3 regions of the Paenibacillus sp. FSL W8-0187 genome follow, and region 3 is predicted to be linked to each of the others. Evidence: predicted binding sites of a transcription regulator. Region 3 holds the regulator's gene; each other region holds the start of a gene.
What was found. Region 3 encodes Rex, which represses fermentation and respiration genes when NADH is low (regulators of the CRP and FNR family bind a similar motif). Its sites were predicted from a motif close to TTGTGAAATATTTCACAA; they were not measured.

Region 1: the regulator Rex is predicted to act here: its motif matches at 3,797-3,814, upstream of adhE (bifunctional acetaldehyde-CoA/alcohol dehydrogenase).
Region 2: the regulator Rex is predicted to act here: its motif matches at 5,834-5,851, upstream of hcp (hydroxylamine reductase).

Annotation. Positions count from the first base shown of each region.
Region 1 is NZ_CP150206.1:2,536,290-2,543,374, reverse strand. Features, by position in the region: gene pflB (formate C-acetyltransferase) at 1-794, opposite strand, end outside; gene adhE (bifunctional acetaldehyde-CoA/alcohol dehydrogenase) at 1,114-3,723, opposite strand; gene MKY48_RS11240 (Crp/Fnr family transcriptional regulator) at 4,000-4,728, shown strand; gene MKY48_RS11235 (asparagine synthase) at 4,817-4,975, shown strand; gene MKY48_RS11230 (transposase) at 5,137-5,562, opposite strand; gene MKY48_RS11225 (IS110 family transposase) at 6,140-7,085, shown strand, end outside.
Region 2 is NZ_CP150206.1:1,250,271-1,257,355, reverse strand. Features, by position in the region: gene MKY48_RS05505 (helix-turn-helix domain-containing protein) at 1-2,234, opposite strand, end outside; gene MKY48_RS05500 (thiamine pyrophosphate-dependent enzyme) at 2,456-4,753, opposite strand; gene MKY48_RS05495 (2-oxoacid:acceptor oxidoreductase family protein) at 4,750-5,772, opposite strand; gene hcp (hydroxylamine reductase) at 5,980-7,085, shown strand, end outside.
Region 3 is NZ_CP150206.1:2,706,522-2,713,606, reverse strand. Features, by position in the region: gene MKY48_RS12175 (AAA family ATPase) at 1-408, opposite strand, end outside; gene MKY48_RS12170 (hypothetical protein) at 401-934, opposite strand; gene MKY48_RS12165 (DUF5590 domain-containing protein) at 1,192-1,710, opposite strand; gene MKY48_RS12160 (amidohydrolase) at 1,741-3,042, opposite strand; gene MKY48_RS12155 (redox-sensing transcriptional repressor Rex) at 3,017-3,682, opposite strand; gene dinG (ATP-dependent DNA helicase DinG) at 3,755-6,631, opposite strand; gene MKY48_RS12145 (hypothetical protein) at 6,803-7,085, opposite strand, start outside.

The DNA of each region.
Region 1 (7,085 bases), 170 kb from region 3:
TTCTGCTCCTTGATCGCGGCCAAATAACCGAAATACAACCATTGGAATGCTTCCTTCGCCGTATTTGCAGGTTTGGAAATGTCAAAACCGTGCATACCCGCCATTTCCTTCAGTTCCTTGAGGGCCCGCATTTGCTCAGACAATTCTTCCCGCAAACGGATAACCGGCTCATCCATAGCATCCACTTCAAGCTCACCGAGTTCTCTCAATTTGTCCTGAATAAGAGCATCTACACCGTATAGCGATATTCTGCGATAGTCACCAATGATACGTCCGCGACCGTACGCATCGGGAAGTCCCGTAATAATTCCGGCCTTGCGCGCTGCTCTCATCTCTGGAGTATAGGCATCAAACACGCCTTGGTTATGCGTTTTGCGTATGCCGTTAAAGATATCTACAACGGCCTGCGGCATTTCAAAGCCGTATGCGTTGCACGCATCAATCATCATCCGGATCCCGCCAAAAGGCTGGATCGAACGCTTGAACGGCTCATCGGTCTGAACGCCGACAATCTGTTCTTTATCCTTATCCAAATAGCCAGGTTGATGAGAAGTGATGGTTGAAGGTGTATGGACATCCACGTCCAGTACCCCGCCGTTGTCCCGTTCTCTCTTGGTTAAATCCGATACGATATCCCACAATGCTTTGGTGTTATCCGTGGGTCCTGCCAAAAATTCATCAGAGCCATAATAGGGAGTAATGTTCTCTGCAATAAAATCATTAACGTCAATTTGCTTGGTCCATTTACCTGATTTAAAACCTTTCCAGCCTGTTTCTTTTTCAATCACCGACATATTGAATCCCTCCTAGATTTGCTGGGGCTTGCAAGGACAGGCGAGGCCACACCTTGATCTATCTCAGATCTTTAAATGTGATTATTTTCACGATCAATGATGCCACTACCCCGCCTTGTACCTTCAAGCTTCTTTATCAAAGACCTGAGATTCAGCTTCTTGCTACACCTTTATTGTAGTCCTGTTGATCCCTCGCATCTGTGATATTAATCACAAAGTTATCTTTTCCCGTGATTTTTATCACTCCGAGTCTAGTCTTGCATCACTTACCTCAACATATTCCCGGATCTTCATGATCGGCATTCAGAGCCTATCCTATTTAGAACCGACCGTAGAATGCGTTGCGGTAAACTTCTGCGAGCTCTGTCACCAGCGGCAGCTTCGGATTGCTCGTTGTGCACTGGTCTTCAAAAGCCCGGTCCGCCAAATGCTCAACATTCTTCTCGAAATCTTTAGGATCGATGCCAAGCTGCTGGAACGACTCTTCGATACCGAGCTTGCTGTTCAGCTCCCGGATCGCGCCAATCAGACTGTTTACGCCCTCTTCCGTTGTTCTTGCCGGCAGCCCGAGAATCCGTGCGATTTCAGCATATCTCTCATCAGCCACAAAGTGGGTATATTTAGGCCATGCCGCGAATTTTGTTGGCTTCTTGGCGTTGTAACGAATGACGTGAGGCATCAGGATCGCATTGGTGCGTCCGTGTGCCGTATGATACTGGCCGCCCCACTTATGCGCAAGACTGTGGTTGATGCCAAGGAACGCATTCGCAAAAGCCATGCCGGCAAGCGTCGAAGCATTATGCATTTTCTCGCGGGCGAGTTTGTCACCGGTAAGCGCCGACTGCTCAAGATATTGGAACACCAGTTGTATGGCTTTGATGGCAAGCCCATCCGTATAATCGCTGGCCATCACCGATACGTAGGCTTCAATAGCATGTGTCAGAACGTCCATACCGGTATCAGCTACCGCTGTTTTAGGCAGCGTGTATACAAATTCCGGATCGATAATCGCCACATCCGGTGTCAGCTCATAATCAGCCAGCGGGTACTTGGTATTCCCCAGCCCTTTGTCCGTGATGACGGCAAACGAAGTCACTTCCGAGCCGGTTCCCGACGTTGTTGGAATGGCAACGAATTTCGCTTTCCGTCCAAGCTTCGGATATTTATAGACCCGCTTGCGGATATCCATAAATTTTTGCTTCAGATTGTTAAAGTCCGTATCCGGGTATTCATAGAACAGCCACATCGCTTTCGCTGCATCCATTGGCGATCCGCCGCCGAGGGCGATAATGCAGTCCGGCTGGAACCTAGCAAGCATCTCCGTTCCGCGTTCTACTGTCGTTGTTGAAGGATCCGGCTCGACCTCCGAGAAGACCTCGATGGCCACTGGCACTCTGCGCTGACGCAGATAATGCTCTACCCGCTCCACATAACCCAGCTTCACCATCATGGGGTCGGTAACGATCGCAACACGGGTGATTTCCGGCATTTTCGCAAGATACTGCGTGGAGCCTTTTTCAAAGTAAATTTTGTCCGGTACTTTAAACCACTGCATATTCACGGTTCTGCGGTTCACCCTTTTCACGTTGATTAGATTGACAGCCGTCACGTTCGACGAAGTGGAATTACGTCCATACGAGCCGCAACCCAGCGTCAGCGATGGCAGGTTCGTGTTGTAGATATCCCCGATACCGCCTTGCGAAGAAGGCTGGTTCACCAGGATGCGGCAGGTTTTCATCCGATCCGAGAATTTCATAATAATGTCCTCATTGTGCGAGTGGATCACCGACGAGTGGCCCATGCCGCCAAAAGCAACCATCTCTTCAGCGCGTGTTATGCCTTCCTCGGCATCCTTCACCTTATAACAGGCCAGAACCGGACTCAGTTTCTCGGCGGACAGCGGGTAAGCCGGACCGACCCCTTCCAGCTCGGCAATCAGGATCTTGGTGCTTTCCGGTACCTCGAAACCGCAAGCCTCGGCAATCTTAGCTGCCGGCTTTCCGACAATGGACGGATTAACCGCACATTTCTCCGATACCATCGCATGCGCAGTCAGTTTCGCCAGCTCTTCCTTGTTGACGAAATAACAGCCGCTGGCAATCATTTTTTTCTTCACTGTATGATAGATAGGCTCTTCGATAATGACAGCCTGCTCCGAAGCGCAGATCATGCCGTTATCAAAGGTCTTCGATAAAATCAAATCGTTCACTGCTTGATCCAGATCCGCGCTCTTCTCTATAAAGCAAGGCACGTTACCTGGTCCTACGCCGAGGGCCGGCTTGCCGCAGCTGTATGCCGCTTTGACCATTGCCGAACCGCCCGTGGCCAGAATGCAGGCGACGTCAGGATGATTCATGAGTGCATTGGTTTTATCCATGGAAGGAGCTTCGATCCACTGGATGCAATCGGCAGGAGCACCTTGTTTCACGGCGGCATCCCGCAGTATCAGCGCGGCTTCCCGGCTGCATGCCTGTGCGGAAGGATGGAATCCGAAGATGATCGGGTTTCTTGTTTTAATGGAGATCAGCGCCTTGAATATCGTTGTGGAGGTCGGATTGGTTACCGGTGTTATCCCCATGATAATCCCAATCGGCTCTGCTATTTTTTGAAAGCTGTCATAGGCGTTATCTTCAATAATACCCACCGTTTTGTCGTACTTGATGCTGTTGTGGATATACTCTGTGGCGAACAGGTTCTTGATAATCTTGTCTTCGTACACGCCGCGTCCCGTTTCCTCAACCGCCATCTTCGCCAGCTGCATGTGCTTCTCAAGGCCTGCCATGGCCATCGCCTGTACAATCCCGTCGACCTGCTCCTGATTCAATTCCATAAACTTTTCTTTGGCTCGATTCGCCTTGTCAATCAGCCCTTGAATGTACTCCGATGCTGTTTGTCCTTTAACTTCAACCGTTCCTTTGCTCACAGCCATATCTCTCATCCTCCCATGGTTCATGTTTCTTTCTCGTCTACGCTTTGATCGTAACACAGCCTTCTCTAAATTCATGTGAAATATTTCACAATATAAATATTTTTCTTTTCTGTGTAATTTATGCCTGTCTTTCCCTCCTTTTAAGTGAAAGAGATCACAAAGTTTGAAAATTTGCCACGATTTCCTTCTTATTCTCCCCCAAAAGTGAATGTTTTCACGTTATAATGTATTTAAAGATTAAACAGATCAAATTTTAGGATGTTAGGGGATACCAACATGAATACTACTGTAGACCATGTAATGGAAATCGAAAACTTAGGGAACACGCAGTGCTTCTCGGAACAAAACCGCAACCGTCTGCTGGTCAGCATGAAGGAAAGGGTACTCCCTGAAGGATCCCATTTGTTCTGGGAAGGCGACTTTGCCGACAAGCTGTACTACGTTAAACAAGGAAGAATTAAATTAACCAAATCGACTGATGAAGGCAAAGAGCTCATTCTATATATGTACCATCCAGGAGACATGGTCGGGCAAGCCGATCCATTCTTCAGCAACAATCACAGTTTCTCGGCAGAGGTGCTGGAGGATAGTGTTGTCGGTGTCATCGAGCACAAGGATCTGGAGCTGCTGATCTGTCAGCATTGCGACTTCGCCATTGATTTTATGAAGTGGATGGGCATACACCACCGCATCACCCAGACCAAATTCCGGGATCTCATGATGTACGGTAAGCCCGGTGCTTTAACATCGACACTGATCCGTCTGAGCAACACCTACGGACAGCATCAAGCGGATGATACCATTCTCATCAACAAGAAGATTACCCACACCGATCTATCGAACATGATTGGGGCCACCCGCGAAAGCGTGAACCGGATGCTGAGTGACTTACGCAAAAAAGATGCCATCGAATATGCCGGCGGAATGATTGTCATTAAAGATCTTCCGATGCTGCAGGAAATCTGCCATTGCGAGCTGTGTCCGAACGAAATCTGCCGGATTTAATCGGCCTTCTCCCTTCTGTGCATAATATACAGTCATCTGCTTACAATAAACCTTGTCTTTCCAAACCAAATTAAAGGGAGTGCTCAGCATGCGTGAAGGATTGATTCCTGCTGTTCTTGGAACTGTGGTTTCTGCTTCGGGTGCCGCTCTGCTTGGCAGCAAGTATAAACTTGCCGCAACCGGTATTCTCGGCTTCGGACTGGCTCATATTGTGCTTGGTGCGATTGACCTGGTGGAACATCGGTAAAGGATTTGGAAGACAAGGTACACAAAAAGAAACCGTTTCTTGGTAAATGGAAGGACAACTCACCATTTACCAATGGAACGATTTCTTTGTTTACTCATTAGGTTCCACTTCATCTGCTTGGCTTGGAGGTAAAGCCTCCAAAACATCTCGTTCGTATATCGTTAAAGAAGGAGCTGTCTCCATAAGTAGGTTTGCTCACTTGACGGACGGTTCGTCCGATTAAAAAATGTGTCAAATAAAGAAATGGCGGTGCTCAGGATGTTATCTCCTTGCACCGCCATTTCTTGCTTTTCGGTCCGTTGCCTCTTGCTTGAGCAGATTATGGCAAGCGAAAGGCATCCGACCTCTAGGCTCACTTTCGTCAGTCCTCGAAGCAGAAATCGCCAGAATCCCCGGTTATTCTTCAACTGCCCAAACACACTCTCCGGTTCGACCATTCGCCGCACCGACAACGCATAGCCTTCCTCACTTCGAAGTTTCTCTCTCACTTGCTGCTTGTAACGAAGATACCTGAGACTTACGCTGATTTCCCGGTTCCCTTGAGCTTTCGTGCAAGTAGCTTTGCATGAACACCCTTCGCAGCTCACGCTTCGATAGTGTCCTTCCGTATTTCATATCCCTTACCATCCGTTTCCTTGCTTTCATAGCGAAACCGCAGCTTTCGCCCAGCCGCACACGTCCATGTATCTTCTGCTTCGTCGTACTGCCAGTTGTCTAGCTTGCTGATATCTTGTTGCCACTTCGGTTGACCGATTCATTGACGATGCGAACAAGATGATAAGGAGGAATGTCATCCACCAAGTCCATTGGCAGATAAAGTTGGTCCATGGTATATTGAATGTACAAAGAAATTGTTCCTTTCGTAGATGGTGGGTCGCACTTCCATTTTACCAAGAAACGGTTTCTTTTCGTATGTCTAGAGTATGTTTTCGCACAACGTAGCGGAGAGGACGAAACGATTCCGGACAAGCGAGAGCGGTCGCCTTTGTCCCCGAATTTCATCCTTGCCTAGTACCATTTCAAGAAATTTGGGGGCAACAGTTATCATGAACGAGACAGACTCCCCGTAATTGCAACATCTTAGGTTAATTTTGGGAATAATGGTGTAGTAGAAGCTAAACCAAAACCAAAATCAGAGCTAAATTGCAAAGGAGAGTCTGTACTATGAAGGATACCATAAAATACGTAGGCTTAGACGTGTCGAAGGAAAATATTGCTGTATCTGTAGCTGATCCAGGAAGAGAAGGCGCTCGGTATTTGGGCACGATTCCTCATACCGAGTATCACATCTTGAAAGTATTGAGGAAGTTAGGCCAACCCAATGAATTAAGCGTTTGTTACGAGGCAGGTCCAACAGGATATCCTTTAGTTCGTTTGCTAACTGCACATGGATATGACTGCATTGTTATCGCCCCATCACTTATGCCTAGTCGTCCAGGAGAACGGGTAAAAACGGATCGTAGGGATTCGATGCGTCTGGCACAATTACTTCGAGCAGGTGAATTAACACGTGTGCATGTACCTACTCCAGAGGAAGAAGCGCTTCGTGATTTGGTACGAATGCGTGAAGATGTTAAGGAAGATCGAGCTCGAATCCGGCAGCGGATCGGGAAGTTTCTCCTTCGTCATCAGATTGCACCTAAAGAGCCACTTCGCCGTTGGACGGCTAAATACCGGTTATGGTTAGGACGTATTCCATTCGAGTCCGCTTCTCAACGTTTGGTTCTGCAGGAAATGCTGCATCAGATGGATGAAAATGAAGAACGTCTGAAGCGTATGGAAGCAGCCATTCACGAAGAAGCCACGGAAGGGCACCACGCCCCCTTAATACAAGCCCTTCAAACCTTACGTGGAGTAGCTGAAACGACAGCAACAGGAATCGTAGCGGAAGTGTGTTCATTTACCCGGTTTGGTAATGCGAAGGCTTTCATGGGGTACACAGGTTTGGTGCCGAGGGAATACTCAAGTGGCCAAAGCCGATGGCAGGGAAACATTACGAAATCGGGGAATACCCACCTTCGTCGTTTATTGGTCGAATCCGCTTGGAGTTACCGCTATAAACCTGCGCTACAAGGAGAGTTAAAGAAACGTCAACAAGGAAAATCTCCTG
Region 2 (7,085 bases), 1.5 Mb from region 3:
CCACGCTGCTGTGCCTTCCGGTTATTCCGGTATTCACCCGGAGTAACTCCAGCCGTCCTCTTGAAAACGCGGGTAAACGAAATGGCATGGGCGTATCCGACCCGCTCTGCAATCTCCTGAACGGAATAGTCCGTTTCCGTCAGCAGCCGCTTCGCTTCCTTCATTCGAATATCGATCAGGAAATCAATGAACCTTTGTCCGGTGTTTTCCTTAAACAATTTACTTACATATTTGGCGTTCAGCTGATACTGTTCCCCCAGCATTTCAAGGGAAAGATCCGGATTGGCATAATCGCGCTCAATTAGGCTGCATATGTTTCTGATCATATTGGAGTATTGGTTTCCATCCTGAATCTGCTTCATCTGTTCATAATGATCCGTCAGCACTTGTTTGATTTCCTGTCTCAGCTGCTCCAAGGAGTAAGAATTGTCTACCTTTACTGTCAGCTTCGGCAATCCCTCCTGTATCCACTTGTTGTAAATTTCCTTGCCCAGTCCCGATATTTCGCGGCCGATATAATAAATAAGGTAATTCATCAGGCTGAATATTTCATCATTGGTCAGGAAGCTGTTCTTCAGCTGTTCAAACCATTGATCGTAGTCGTCGCTCCAATGCTCTTTCAGCATTCTGAAGGACTGGATGATTGAGCGGATTTCTCCCAAATGCGTATAAACCTCGACGATGCCATGACTCGAAATATCCTCGCTCCGGATCAGCCGGTTTTCACCGAGCACGATTTTATACTTTAAGGCTTGCATCGCATCTTTATAAGAGTGCGGAATATCGCCAATCTGATCTGTGCATCTGCCTATGCCAATCGTAATCGTAAATTTCAAGTTTTGGTGCGTCCATGCAAGGATTTGTTCTGCAACCGGGACCAGTACGGCCTCCTCGAACTTGTCCTGATCCCGTTCTTCAAACAGCATAATGGACAGATTGGAAGGTGACGTCCATTCCGACCACAGCCGGCAGTCCTTTTTCAAAGCGATCTCATCCACGACCGTCCGCAGGGTGAATTTAAGCAGATCTTGATCGGCTTTGGAATAGTCCCGGCAGAAATCGCCATACTTATCGATTTCAAGGATGAGGATACGATATCGATCCAGCGGCAGCGGCAAATTCAGCCGAACCGCTTCAGATTTCCATTCGGAAATAGACAGACGAGAGTCCCCTTCGATCAGTTGACGGAACATATACCGGGTTCTGACATGGAGATCCTCACGGTATTTCTCCTGATATTCCTTGAATTGTTCCAGTATGTTGTCAAAGGCGGATTCGATAAAAGCAAATTCATCCAGCTTCCCCTTCCCCCGACCTCCGCTCACCACCGGAAGCGAATAGCTGCTGAATCGGGCGGCGATTGCCTCAATGGGCTTGGAGTTGCGCCTGGAAACATAAATCATCCATAGGAAGCCGATGGCAATCATGCCAAGACCGATGATAAACCAAAGGTTATACAAATAAGAGATAGCGCTTACAAAACTATTGTTCAACAAACCGCTGCCATATTTCCAATTCGTATAGCTTGATACATACTGGGAATTGACTTGGGATGGCGGACGATCCATCGAGGTGCCGAACAGATGATTTCCGGAAGCATCCTGGGCCTGAATGAAGCTCATCTTGGAATCCAGCATCTCTTGGGTAAGCTTGTTCAAAGATTCCGCGCTCACATTGACGACGATCATGCCAAAATCGTTTTTCATATAAGGCGATCCTCTGACCAGGCTGACCACCTGTTTGCCGCCTTTCATTGTAAATTGTTCAAAATTTCTAGCGCCTGTCCATTTCGGCGTTTTCGATACTTGATATTGCTCGATAAATTCATGGTCCGGATATGTACTTATGTATCCATTCGTGGCATCGCTGAGCACATAGTCGTCCGAATTCCTCACCAGATAAATCGAATCGATCAAGGGATAATAATTAATGATCTCCTTGAGCTTCTTAACAGCTTGGATATTAATATATGGATCGCTCACGGCAGAAGATTCAAAAAAATCGTTCAAAGCCTTGCTATTGATGCTCTCAAGAACGATCATATTGTCGATCACCTTCAGAGAGGTGTCCACCATACGCATCGCTTGCAAGGAAAGCGATTTATTGGCGTTAAGCGCCTCCCGGCGGCTCTGTTCGCTGAACAGCTGAAAGAAAACAAAAAATATAAAGGTAATCACAATAACAAAAATGGGCATATAGGAGAGCAATAGACGCTTGTACCAGGATCTCTGCATGATCAACCCTCCCACCGTTTTTTCATGAATTTTTAATTATTATAACTTAAAAAGCACCTCTTAGGTTATAGTTCTCCATAGCCATTTGCTCGATGAGGCTAGACTCAAATTGCGTTCCGCACATCCGGTCAAGGCCCCTAATCATAATTTATAAACAAAAAAAGAAGCGGGACAATGCCCGCTCCGGTTGCTGTAAATCCTAGTATGCTGAATTGAATATTTTATAGCAGCGGGTTCTCGTGTTTCGCTTTCAGAATCGACCAGCGCCGCTCCACTTCTTTTTCAAATTCGCCAAGCATTTCTTTGTTTTCTTCCTTGAGCAGATGTCTTGATTTGCCCATATATTTCAGCCAGTCGCTGAGCGGCACCTGTTTTTTCTTCGCTTCAGGATCGTACGTAATATTCGTTTCTCCCTGCTCTACTTCATACAGTGGGAAGAAGTTTGAATTCACGGCCGCGCGGACGATGTTCTCCCCATCCTTGTCGCTCGATTTCCAGTTCAGCGGGCATGTGATCAGCAGCTTGCCGTAGACGGTACCTACATTCTGGGCGTACCACTGCGCTTTTGCCGCCTTTTTCACAAGATCCTGCGGAAATGCTTCTGTCCCCGTGAATACGTACGGAATATGTGCCGCCGCCATCATTTGCACTGTATCTTTGTGATGGAACGCTTTGCCCTGCTGCTGTTTGCCGACACCCGACGTACTGGTCATGTGTCCTAATGGTGTAGAATACGAAAGCTGTGCACCGGTGTTCATATAGCCTTCATTATCATATTCCAGAATGATCAGATTATGGCCCCGCAGCGCCGTCCCGATGGCCGAACCCATCCCGATGTCCATGCCGCCGTCGCCGGTCACCATCACAAAAGTGAAGTCCTCAGGAACCTCGATTTCCCCGCGACGTTTCTTCTCAAGGAACGCTTCTACCGTGCCGGATAAAGTAGCCGGTCCGTTCTGGAACAAATTATGAATGAAGCTCTGCTTATGCGAGTTATATGGATAACCCGTTGTTGTGATATAAGCGCAGCCGGTATGGAATAAAGTAACGACATTGCCTTCAATCCCTTTGAAAAAGAGCTCCAGCGCCGGGAAAATACCGCAGCCCGGGCAGGCTCCGTGACCGGAAGCAAACCGTTTCGGTTTCGCGGCAAGCGCCCGCATCGGCGGCACTTTAACGGATAGTTTGCTTGTCTCTTCATCTACCTTTACGGTAATCAGGCCAGATTTAAAGCTGTCTCCATTCATCGGGGCAATGACTGGCTGCAGCCTTTGCTGCTCATCTCCCCGTGTTTGACCGTAATAATCAAACGGCATTTTGGCATAACCGAGCTCCATGGCCTCGATCGTCAAGGCAAAAAAAGCTTCTGCGTCATCCGCGTAATAGTCTTTCCCGCCAAGACCAAATATGCGGGACAGCACAATAGGCTGCGGACCACGGATTTCCTGCAGGGCCGCTTTGACCTCATGGGTCAGATTGGCCCCGTGCGCACCGTAAGAATCGGCACGTTCGCCAACCAGTAGCGCTTTGACACGTGTCAACGCCTCGCGGATTTCTCTTGCCGGGAACGGCCGGAGAATATTCGGGCTGATTATGCCCGCTTTAATTCCTTTCGCCCGCAGCCGATCCACGACGTCTTTGGAGGATTCGGCCGCCGAATTGAGCAGGAATAAAGCCACCTCTGCATCTTCCATGCGATACAGATCAAGCGGCGAATAGGATCTTCCGGATAAAGCTGCGTATTCCTCTGCCACTTCCTCGAACACCTCGCCCGCACGGTACATGGCGTTTGACTGTTGGAAGTGGTTATTCATCAAATCGTCGCCGTTCATATAAGCCCCAACAACGATCGGGTTGTTCTCGTCCAGCACATGTGGATATTCAGGCGCCTTTTCCCCTACAAACTCCTGAACAGTTTCCCGGTTCGTAAATATTTGTACCCGGCGTTTCTGGTGCGATGTGAAAAATCCGTCATAAGCTACAATGACCGGCAGGCGTACGTCTTCATGTTCAGCGATTCGCAGCGCCATGATATTCATGTCATAAACTGCCTGCGGTGAACGGGCCGTCAAAATCACCCAGCCGGTATTCAGACCGTAGTAAAGATCCGAATGGTCACCGCGAATATCCAGCGGTCCGCTGACTGCACGCGTCACCAAATTCATGACCATCGGGAAACGTGTGCCCGCCTGCACAGGAAGCTGTTCGATCATATACAGGAAACCATTCGCACTGGTAGCATTGAATACCCGTGCTCCGGCTGCGGCCGCACCGTAGCAAATCCCCGCCGAGCCATGTTCGCCGTCAGCTGGAATCAGCTTGATGTCATGTTCGCCGCGTGTACGCATCATGTCAAGATATTGGGCAATTTCCGTAGAAGGTGTAATCGGAAAATAACCCATAATGTGATAGTTAATCTGGGCAGCCGCCATGGCAGCCATTTCGTTGCCCGATTCGAAGACTGCCGTTTGAGCGGCCGCCAGCTTGTTCTCCGTTGTTTCTTGAATTTGCATATTCATGATCTGACTCCCTCCGCAGTTAAATAGGGAAATGATTGCGGCACACGGTGCTGCTCCGCATAATGCGGCTCTTCTAACATGGCAGCCAAAGCGGTGGTCGGACAAGCTTCGATACACTTCAGGCAGCCTTTGCAATACTGATAATCGATACCTTTCATAAACATCTGCATATTCCCGCGCTTATCCGGTTTCTTCTCCCACACGATGCAGAAATCCGGACATACCGTATCGCAGGCGGCACAGTGAATGCAGTCCTCTATCTTGTACTCTGGCAAATATCCCTGCCGGGAGCCGCTAAGATCCTTCAGAACACTGTTCGCCGTAACGTTCAGAATCCCGCCCAGCTCCTGCGTGTCATATCCAAGGATCGGCTGCGGTCTTGCGAAAGCGATTGGGTCTATAAGCTCTGAGCCATCTCCCAAGGAAAGGAACTGGACTTCGTTATATCCTCTGTCAAAGGTCCGCAAATTCGCTTCCACGAGGTGGGGCAGCTTTTTCTCAAATGTTGTGCGGATCACCTGCCGCATATCGTCCGGGTTTAGGAAGCTGCAAATCCGGAACAAAGCCCCCAGCATTGCCGTATTCACTTTGGTTTTTTCCTCAACGGAAATTTTCAGCGCATCAACTACGGCCAGCGTTCCCTGCGTCATGTTCAGATCCACGGCCACTTCGGAAAGGTCTCGCGCCGTATTCACAAGCACCGTTCCATCAGGCTGTAATCCGCTTATGACATCGATCGTCTTATACAATGCTTCATGAAATACGCCGACGACATGCGGCTGCTCAATGGGACTGTGATCGCGGATTTCCACCTCGGAATCGCAGAACCTTACGAAACTCTTCACTGGCGACCCTTTTTTCTCCGAACCATAGCTGGAAAAATTCGAACCGTTAAGTCCGGAGCCGGTAACCCCGGCTTCGGCCAGCATTTTTCCGGCCAGATTGGCGCCAAGCCCGCCGATGGATTCGAGACGGATCTCGAAAAATCCCAGTTCATTCTCTTGAGGTAAAATCGACATGTTCTCTCCTCATTTCTTCTTAGTTCATTAATTCCAGTTTAAAAGAAGAAACGGACCGGGTTTGTGATTAAACTCACTACTTAAAAAATTGTGATTGCAATCACTATGTCGGTTGTGGGAGCGAAGTATACTGTCTTCAACAGTCCAATTGCGAGGCAATCATTTACTGACCTTACGACTAATAATCACGAAATTGGAGGAGAAATAATGAATAACAACGCCCAAGAGACCTTACAGCATCAGCCGTCCATGTTCTGCTTTCAATGTCAGGAAGCATCCAAAGGAACAGGCTGCACCATTGTCGGAGTATGCGGCAAACCGCATGATGTGGCAAACCTGCAAGATTTACTGATTTATCTGCTGAAAGGTATCTCTTTTCTCAGTCTGGATGTCCAGCTGCCGGAGGTGCTTGAACAGCGCGTATCGCTGTTTATTATGGACTCCTTGTTTGCAACAATTACGAACGCCAACTTTGACCGCGAGGTTTTTGTGGAAAAAATCCGGGAAGCGATAGAGCTCCGCGGAGAGGTGCGCACCTATTATAACGAACAATATCCGGAGGGAACCGCCAATCTCCCTGATGCTGCCGTCTGGCAAGCGGATAACGAAGCTGCTTTTGATGAAAAGGCACGTACGGTTGGTGTCCTCTCGACCAAGAATGAAGACATCCGCTCGCTGCGCGAATTGATTACTTACGGCTTGAAGGGGATGGCTGCTTATATGTACCACGCGCTTCATCTGGAGAAGGATGATAACGAAATAAACCGTTTTATGCGCCGTGCACTTGCCGCCACGCTTGACGACAGCCTTGAAGTGCAGGATCTGGTAGCTTTGACGATGGAAACCGGTAAATACGGCGTAAACGCCATGGCGATGCTTGATGAAGCGAACACTTCCGTTTACGGAAATCCTGAAATTACGAAGGTAAATATCGGGGTAAGAAACCGGCCCGGCATTCTCATCAGCGGCCATGATCTGAAGGATTTGGAGGAGCTGCTGAAGCAGACGGAAGGAACAGGCGTGGACGTGTACACGCACAGTGAAATGCTGCCTGCCCACTATTATCCGGCATTCAAGAAATATGAGCATTTTGTAGGCAATTACGGGAATGCCTGGTGGAAGCAGAATAGCGAATTCGCAGCCTTTAACGGACCGATATTAATGACGACCAACTGTATCGTTCCGCCGAAAGACAGTTATAAGGACCGTATATATACAACAGGCAACACTGGGTTTCCGGGTGTCCGCCATATTCCAGAAGGAAAAGACGGTACTCCCAAAGACTTCTCCACACTGATCGAGCAAGCGAAAGG
Region 3 (7,085 bases):
GGATGCAGCAACAAAGATCGAATCCGTATAATGGGCAGCGGCTTTCGCCATCAACGTCTTCCCTGTTCCCGGAGGCCCGGTTAGGAGAATGCCCTTCAATGGACGAATGCCAAATTTCTTAATGTCTTCATGACGAATCAGAAAATCCAATGCTTCTCGCAGTTCTTGTTTAGCATTATCCTGCCCGCCGATTTCTTCGAAAGTCAGCTTGGCAGGTCCGCTCTTTTTCCGCTTGCGCTCATTCCCTGCGCCTACAGCAATACCGCCTTTCATTTTAGCGATAAACAACAAGCCGCCTACAAGTCCTGCAGCGATGAGCAAGGGCACGATGTTCACACCGGCAAATACAAGGAATACCAGTAATACGGGAATAAAGCCTAACATGATTTCTTTAGCTAATTTAGGCATGATTCCACACCTCCATGCTGCCAGGCTGACGCGGCAAGATTATAAATTTACCAGACTTGCCGTCTGACAAGCTGACATAGACATTGGTGTCATCGATGGTTGCTTTTGCTTTCAAATTCGGCGACTGGGCAGCAAGCTGCTCGAGCGATGATTGAATATCAGTATACTGCTTATTATCCATTGCTTCGGCGACTGAGAGCATGGCCTTCTCCCACCATTGATCCAGTGCTTCCGAGGAATGGTCCTCCACCTGGATTTTCAATTCCCGCTTGCCAATCACAGACTTGCCTTCCTTCTTAATATGCTGAACCAAACCTTGTAAATTTGTATCTGGAGCCAAATCAAGATTCAAAGTAACGGTATTCTGTTTAATATCTATATGAGAATCCTTCACGCCGTCATATTGCGACACAACATTTGCCAGCGGATTTTGCAAAGCCATCTGCCGATACAGAAACCATCCGCCAAAGAGAACCGATGCTGAGATCACGACAGTCAGCATGATAGGTACAATGCGTAGTTTCATGAAGTTCCTCCTTCATTTCCTATATGAAATTTTGTCTATCATTCTGTAACACAATAATACATATAACAACGATATATTGCGATGCATGTATTTTATATGCTCGTTTTGTACAAGTACGAGTATATCACATCTTATATACTTTTTCATGCATGTCTGTGAAAATATTTAGAACAGTTTTTCCATATTTTTTCTGAATGCGCTTACATGTTGGAGAAAAAGAGAGGCACCCTATAAAGGGCGCCTCTCTTACTGCATTTTTATTGATTTGGAAGAATAATGTCATTCCCGATGGTGTTACCATCTTGAAAACGATAAAACCGATAGCCGCGCTGACCGTTGTGTTCATACTGCAGCTGCCATGCATACTCACCCTCATACATTCCAGGCAGCAGCCGCTTAATTTCAACGCCAGGCAATTCGTTATAGATCTGATCCCGCATCTGGGCTTCTGACATTCCCGTTTTCAATAAAACGGACTGGACAGCGTCAGCACCTTCAACAGGTACGTTGTCATCCGTAAATTTCACCCATACCATACGATCTTGATTGTCTTGATCTTTCCCGCTTACCACCCAATAGTTATTATCCTCGCCCCACACCGATTTATAGGTCTTCCCGGATGTAACCAATTGGCCATGCTGCTTCGCGGCAACAATTGCCATTCTTTCTTCATTCCAAGTATCTTTCATAACATATGAATAATAGAGCTGTAAACCAAGCAGCAACAGCAGCACGCTGGACACACTCAGCAATATCCACTTCGTTTTTTTCTTCAAATCCGTCTCCTCGCTCCCCTTGATTATTCCCTAGAGGGTTGTAAGACGCTCAAATGCACGCTGCGCTTCCCGGCGGATACGTTCCTCATCAAGAGTAAGACTCGCGCCATTCTTCACTACCTGCTTGCCGTCAACCCATACATGCTCTACATCCTTCGCACTGGCTGAGTAGATAGCGTGTGAAATATAATCGGTCCGTGGAAGGAAGTGCGCTTGATCCGTGTTCAGTGCGATCATATCTGCTTTCATTCCTACCGCAAGTGTGCCGATATCGTTGAGGAAGGCTGACTTGGCTCCATACTCTGTACCCATGCGAAGCGCTTCGGATGCAGGAATTGCGGTTGGATCCCCGCTTACCCCTTTATGGATCAATGCCGCCAGACGCATCTCTTCAAACATATCCAGATTATTATTGCTCGCAGGTCCATCGGTACCCAGCGACACCGTTACGCCGGCTTTCAGCAGTGCAGGCACGCGAGCGATGCCGCTGGCAAGCTTCAAATTGCTGCCTGGATTATGCGACACCATAACTTGATGCTTGGCCAGGATTTCGATTTCTTCATCGGTCAGATGGACGGCATGCGCAAGCAGCGTTGGCCGGGAGAACATGCCAAGCTTCTCCAAATGGGCAACAGGGCGAAGTCCGTAGTCTTTTACATTCTGAGCTACTTCCGTTTCCGTTTCGGACATATGCGTATGCAAAGGCAGATTCAAATCATGGGATGCCTGAACGAATTTTTCGATGAAATCCGGCGGGCACGTATAAGGTGCATGCGGTGAAATCATCGTCGTAATTCTCCCGTCAGCCTTGCCATGCCAGTCTTTCGCGAATGCCACCGCCTCATCCAGCTTCTGCTGCTGCACCTCAGGCGGACACAATCCGATGACGCCGCGCATTAGGACGCCGCGCATTCCTGAGTCCTGCACAACCTTGGCAACCTGATCCATATGATCATACATATCCACAAATGTCGTGGTTCCGCCTTTGATCATCTCCAGCACGGAGAGTGCGGTTCCCCAGTATACATCGTCGGCCGTGAATTTGGCTTCCATAGGCCACATTTTTTCCTGAAGCCATACCTGCAGTGCCAGATCGTCGCCATAACCGCGGAGCAGCGACATCGCCGCATGTCCGTGCGTGTTCACCAACCCAGGTAGGAAAAATAGATGAGTTCCATCGATAACTTCTATTCCCTCTTGGACGGTTGGCTCTTCTTCACCCAGATAGGTTATCCGGTCATTCTCCACAACCATATATCCGCGTAGCACGGATCTTCCTTCCTCTAGTACCGCAAACGTTCCGTTCTTAACCATCCACTTCGTTGTCGTCATGTGCTGCATCCTCCTTGCCGTTATCCAAATAATAGGCCAAACTCTGCAAATCCGTAGTGAAATCAGCCGTATGAATCCGGATATGGGATGGGGCTTTCAGGATGGTTGGCGCAAAATTCAGGATAGCCTCGATGCCTGCGGCGATAAGCTGATTGGCTACATTCTGCGCTTCAAAATCCGGAACGGTGATTATCCCGATACGAATGCCGTACTCATGAACCGTCTTCTCCAGTTCCTCCATCGGCTGTACAACCAAATTGTTAATTTTCATACCAACTTTGGGAGAATACGAATCGAAAACCGCCACAATCTTCATATTGTCCTTCAGAAATGCATTGTAATTCGATAATGCATGTCCAAGATTACCGGCCCCAATCAATGCGACATTGATCTTCTGGTCCAGCTTTAGAATCTGGCGAATTTTCTCGATCAGATAAGATACGTCATATCCGATCCCTTTCCGTCCAAAATCACCGAAATACGCTAGGTCCTTACGAATTTGAGCAGGATTGAGGTCCAGTTTTTGTCCCAGTTCCTGGGAGGAAACCGTGGAGACCTCCCTTTTCTGAAGCTCATTCAAATAGCGCAAGTATACAGGTAATCTGCGGACCACGGCTTCCGAAATTTTTTCCGATTTCATTCATGCTCCCCCTAATAATAGGTTAATAACTACATTTTTTTGTGACAGATCATTTCGTTCATTGTTTCACTTTTATTCAGCTTGGTTCTCTATGCCTGCCTCTTCCTGCAGCCATTCCGAAATTCGGGGAACGATCCCCTCTGTCGGCATATGCTCCATCTTCGGCCCCGGCAAAGAATATAAGAAATATTTCCCGTAATAGGATTCAATGACCCGGGTATCGTAGACAATGACAATCCCCTTATCTTGCGCGGTCCGCACCAGTCGGCCAAATCCCTGTTTGAAGCGAATGACCGCTTGCGGAACCGAAAGTTTCATGAACGGGTTCTTATTCTGCTGCTGCAGCAATTCGCTCTTGGCTTCGACCAAGGGATGATTCGGCGGCTGGAACGGCAGCCGGACGATCGCAAGGCAAGTGAGCGCCTCCCCGGGTATGTCTACCCCTTCCCAGAAGGAGCTCGTACCCAGCAGGACCGAAGCACTGCTATCCTGGAATCTCCGGATTAACTTGGTACGGCTGGTTCCGTCCATCCCTTGTCCCAGTACCGTAATATCGCTGGATGCCAGCGCCTCCTTCAACGGCTCGTGAACCTGACGCAGCATGCGGTACGAAGTGAACAGCACAAGCATGCGGCCATGCGTAGCGATTGCCGTATCGGCCAATGATTGCACAAGTGTATTCACAAAGAGTGCATCCCCGACCGAGCCCTTCACGCTCGGAAAATCGCGCGGCACGACAAGGAGGGCCTGCTCCCTGTAATTAAACGGGGACGGCAGCAGAACCGTGTTCAAGTTGCCGCTATCTGCCGCTTCCTGAAGACCCAAGTTCTCGATCATGAACTGAAACGATTTATCCACCGACAAGGTCGCCGATGTCAGGATCACGCTTTGTTTCTTGTCAAAAAACAATTCCTTCAAGTGGGTGCTAACATCGACAGGCACTGCATAAAGCTGCAGCGATTTGCCGCGGAAATTCCCGTTAGCCTCCATCCAGTATACCGTGCCTTCATCATTCAGAGCCATGAAGGACCTCAGGTCCTCGCGGTGTGCGGCCAGGTCCTTAAACAGACCCGATAGGTCTGTTAACAAACTGTCCGCGCTGTAATCGTCCAGATCTTCCTTCATCTCGGCGATCAGCTTGTCACCCTTGCGAACGACATCGCCCAGCGTCACATGAATTTGATGCTCCAACTCGGCCAGCGAATCCCAATCCTTCGGCTTCTTCAGAGGCGATAAGCGAAGCGAGAATTGACCGGCATCCCCCGGAGTCGCGTCTCCGCGTTCCGGAAGTAGTCCGAACAATTGATCGCTGAGCCGGTCCCAATTCTCTTTTGCGGTGATCAGATCCGGATAAATCCGGTCTATGATGGAGGACCACTCGACAGCCTTCTCATGCGACGATGCTTGCAGCAGCTGGCGAAGAGCCGGAAGCTGACCGCTGCGGCTGTCTTTGTACATACGAGTCAACGTATGGACCACCGAAAAATATTTCATCTGCAAGCCAAGGTGCTTGCCAGCGACGTCCTCCAGATGATGCGCTTCATCAATGACGAGACGCTCATAACTCGGAAGCAGCTGATGATTCGCTTTTACGTCAGTGAACAGCTTCGAATGGTTCGTAATGACAACATCCGCGATGCCCGCTTCATGTTTGGCCCTGTGATAGTAGCATTTGCGGAACCATGGGCAGGCACGGCCAAGGCAGGAATCCGAATCACTGGAGATCGTCTCCCAGAAATCCCCTCCGCGACCGCCAAAGTTCAGTTCTTCATCATCCCCGTTCTCCGTCTGGGTCAGCCAGACCAGCATCTGCGCCGCGGTGATCACATCTTCCTTCGGGGAATGAAAATCTCTTCTATTTATTTTATGTTCAAATTTTCTCAAACACAAATAATGGCCTCTTCCCTTGAAAATAGCCGCTTTAAAAGGAAAAGGAACAACCTGGGTGAGCAGGGGAATATCCCGGTCACGCAGCTGTTCTTGAAGGTTGATTGTATGCGTGCTCACCATAACCTTCTGTTCCTGCTTCACGCTTTGATAAATCGACGGCAGCAAATACCCGAGGGATTTGCCTGTTCCCGTGCCGGCTTCGATCAATAAATGTTTATTGTCATCGAGGGCCTGCATCACTTCCTGAAACATCATGTCCTGGGCATCCCTGCTCTCATAATGAGGCAGCGTTTCCTTTAGACGTTCACGGACATCATTCATGTATTGCTCGAAGCTTACATCCGCCAGCGGATTAGGCTCCGACTCATCCCTGGCAGGCGCAATATCGTTCCAATCGTCAACGGCCAGGGCAAATTGACGATAGTACGTATGGGTGTCTCCGGCTTGTACAGCCTGGAACTCCCTGTCAGCACGGATGCCGTCAAAGAACCAGGCCAAGTCGCTGTCCTCGTCGGCAAACAGGTCGCTTAACCGCTGCACGGTAAGGAGAGGAAGCTCATCGATCTCCTCCAGGCATTTCAGCAGCGCATAGGCTGTGGCAAGCGCATCGCTGTCCGCCTGATGCGGACGGTCATGCTCCAGACCGAAATGAGAAGAGACCATCCCGAGCTGATAAGAAGGCAGCGAGGGAAAACATATTTTTAAGAAGTGCATCGTATCTAGAATTCGGCCGCTGAACGGTAAATAGCCGCAGCGATCGAGTGCATTTTGCAAAAAGTTAAAATCAAAAGCGACATTATGCCCAACCAATACGACATCGTCGAGCATGGGCACGAGTTCCATCATCATTTCTTCCAATGACGGAGCATCCGCTACATCACTGTCGGAAATGCCGGTCAAACCGGTAATAAAAGGAGGGATCGGAATCCCGGGATTGACATAGGTGCCGTATACGCGGGAGATGCTTCGATCCTCTTCGATGATGGCCAGTCCAACCTGAATGATCTCATCTGCTGACTGGTTGCCCGTGGTTTCAAAATCCAATACGGCAAATTTCATTTCGATAAAATCCCTTTCCTCCAGACTAATTAACAGCATACCAGAAGTTGCGGGTTTTGAACATTCCGGGTAAAAAATCCCCCGTTTCTCCTCCATCGCTCCATACGGCAAGAAGCGATACCAAAGTCTCAGTAATGAGCTCTGGCATCGCTTCTTGTAATGGCTTGATTTCTACAGCAAAGAGATCAATTGGCTGCCGTATTGGAGCTCACCGCGATTCTGCTTGCAGACCTCCAAATTGATAATGGGGTCAGGAAGTGTCGGGTCGCTGTGAATCGCCAGTGCAAAATGCTCCTCGGCTTTCCCTTGTTGTCCATTCAACACCTCGATGCATCCAAGCGCGTTGTAAATCATCGCTCGCATCTTCTTGTTGTCTGCCAGGGGCAGGATGGACACCAATACATCGGACGCTGGTATGGTTTGCCCCAAATAAAGATGGGACATCGCAATATAC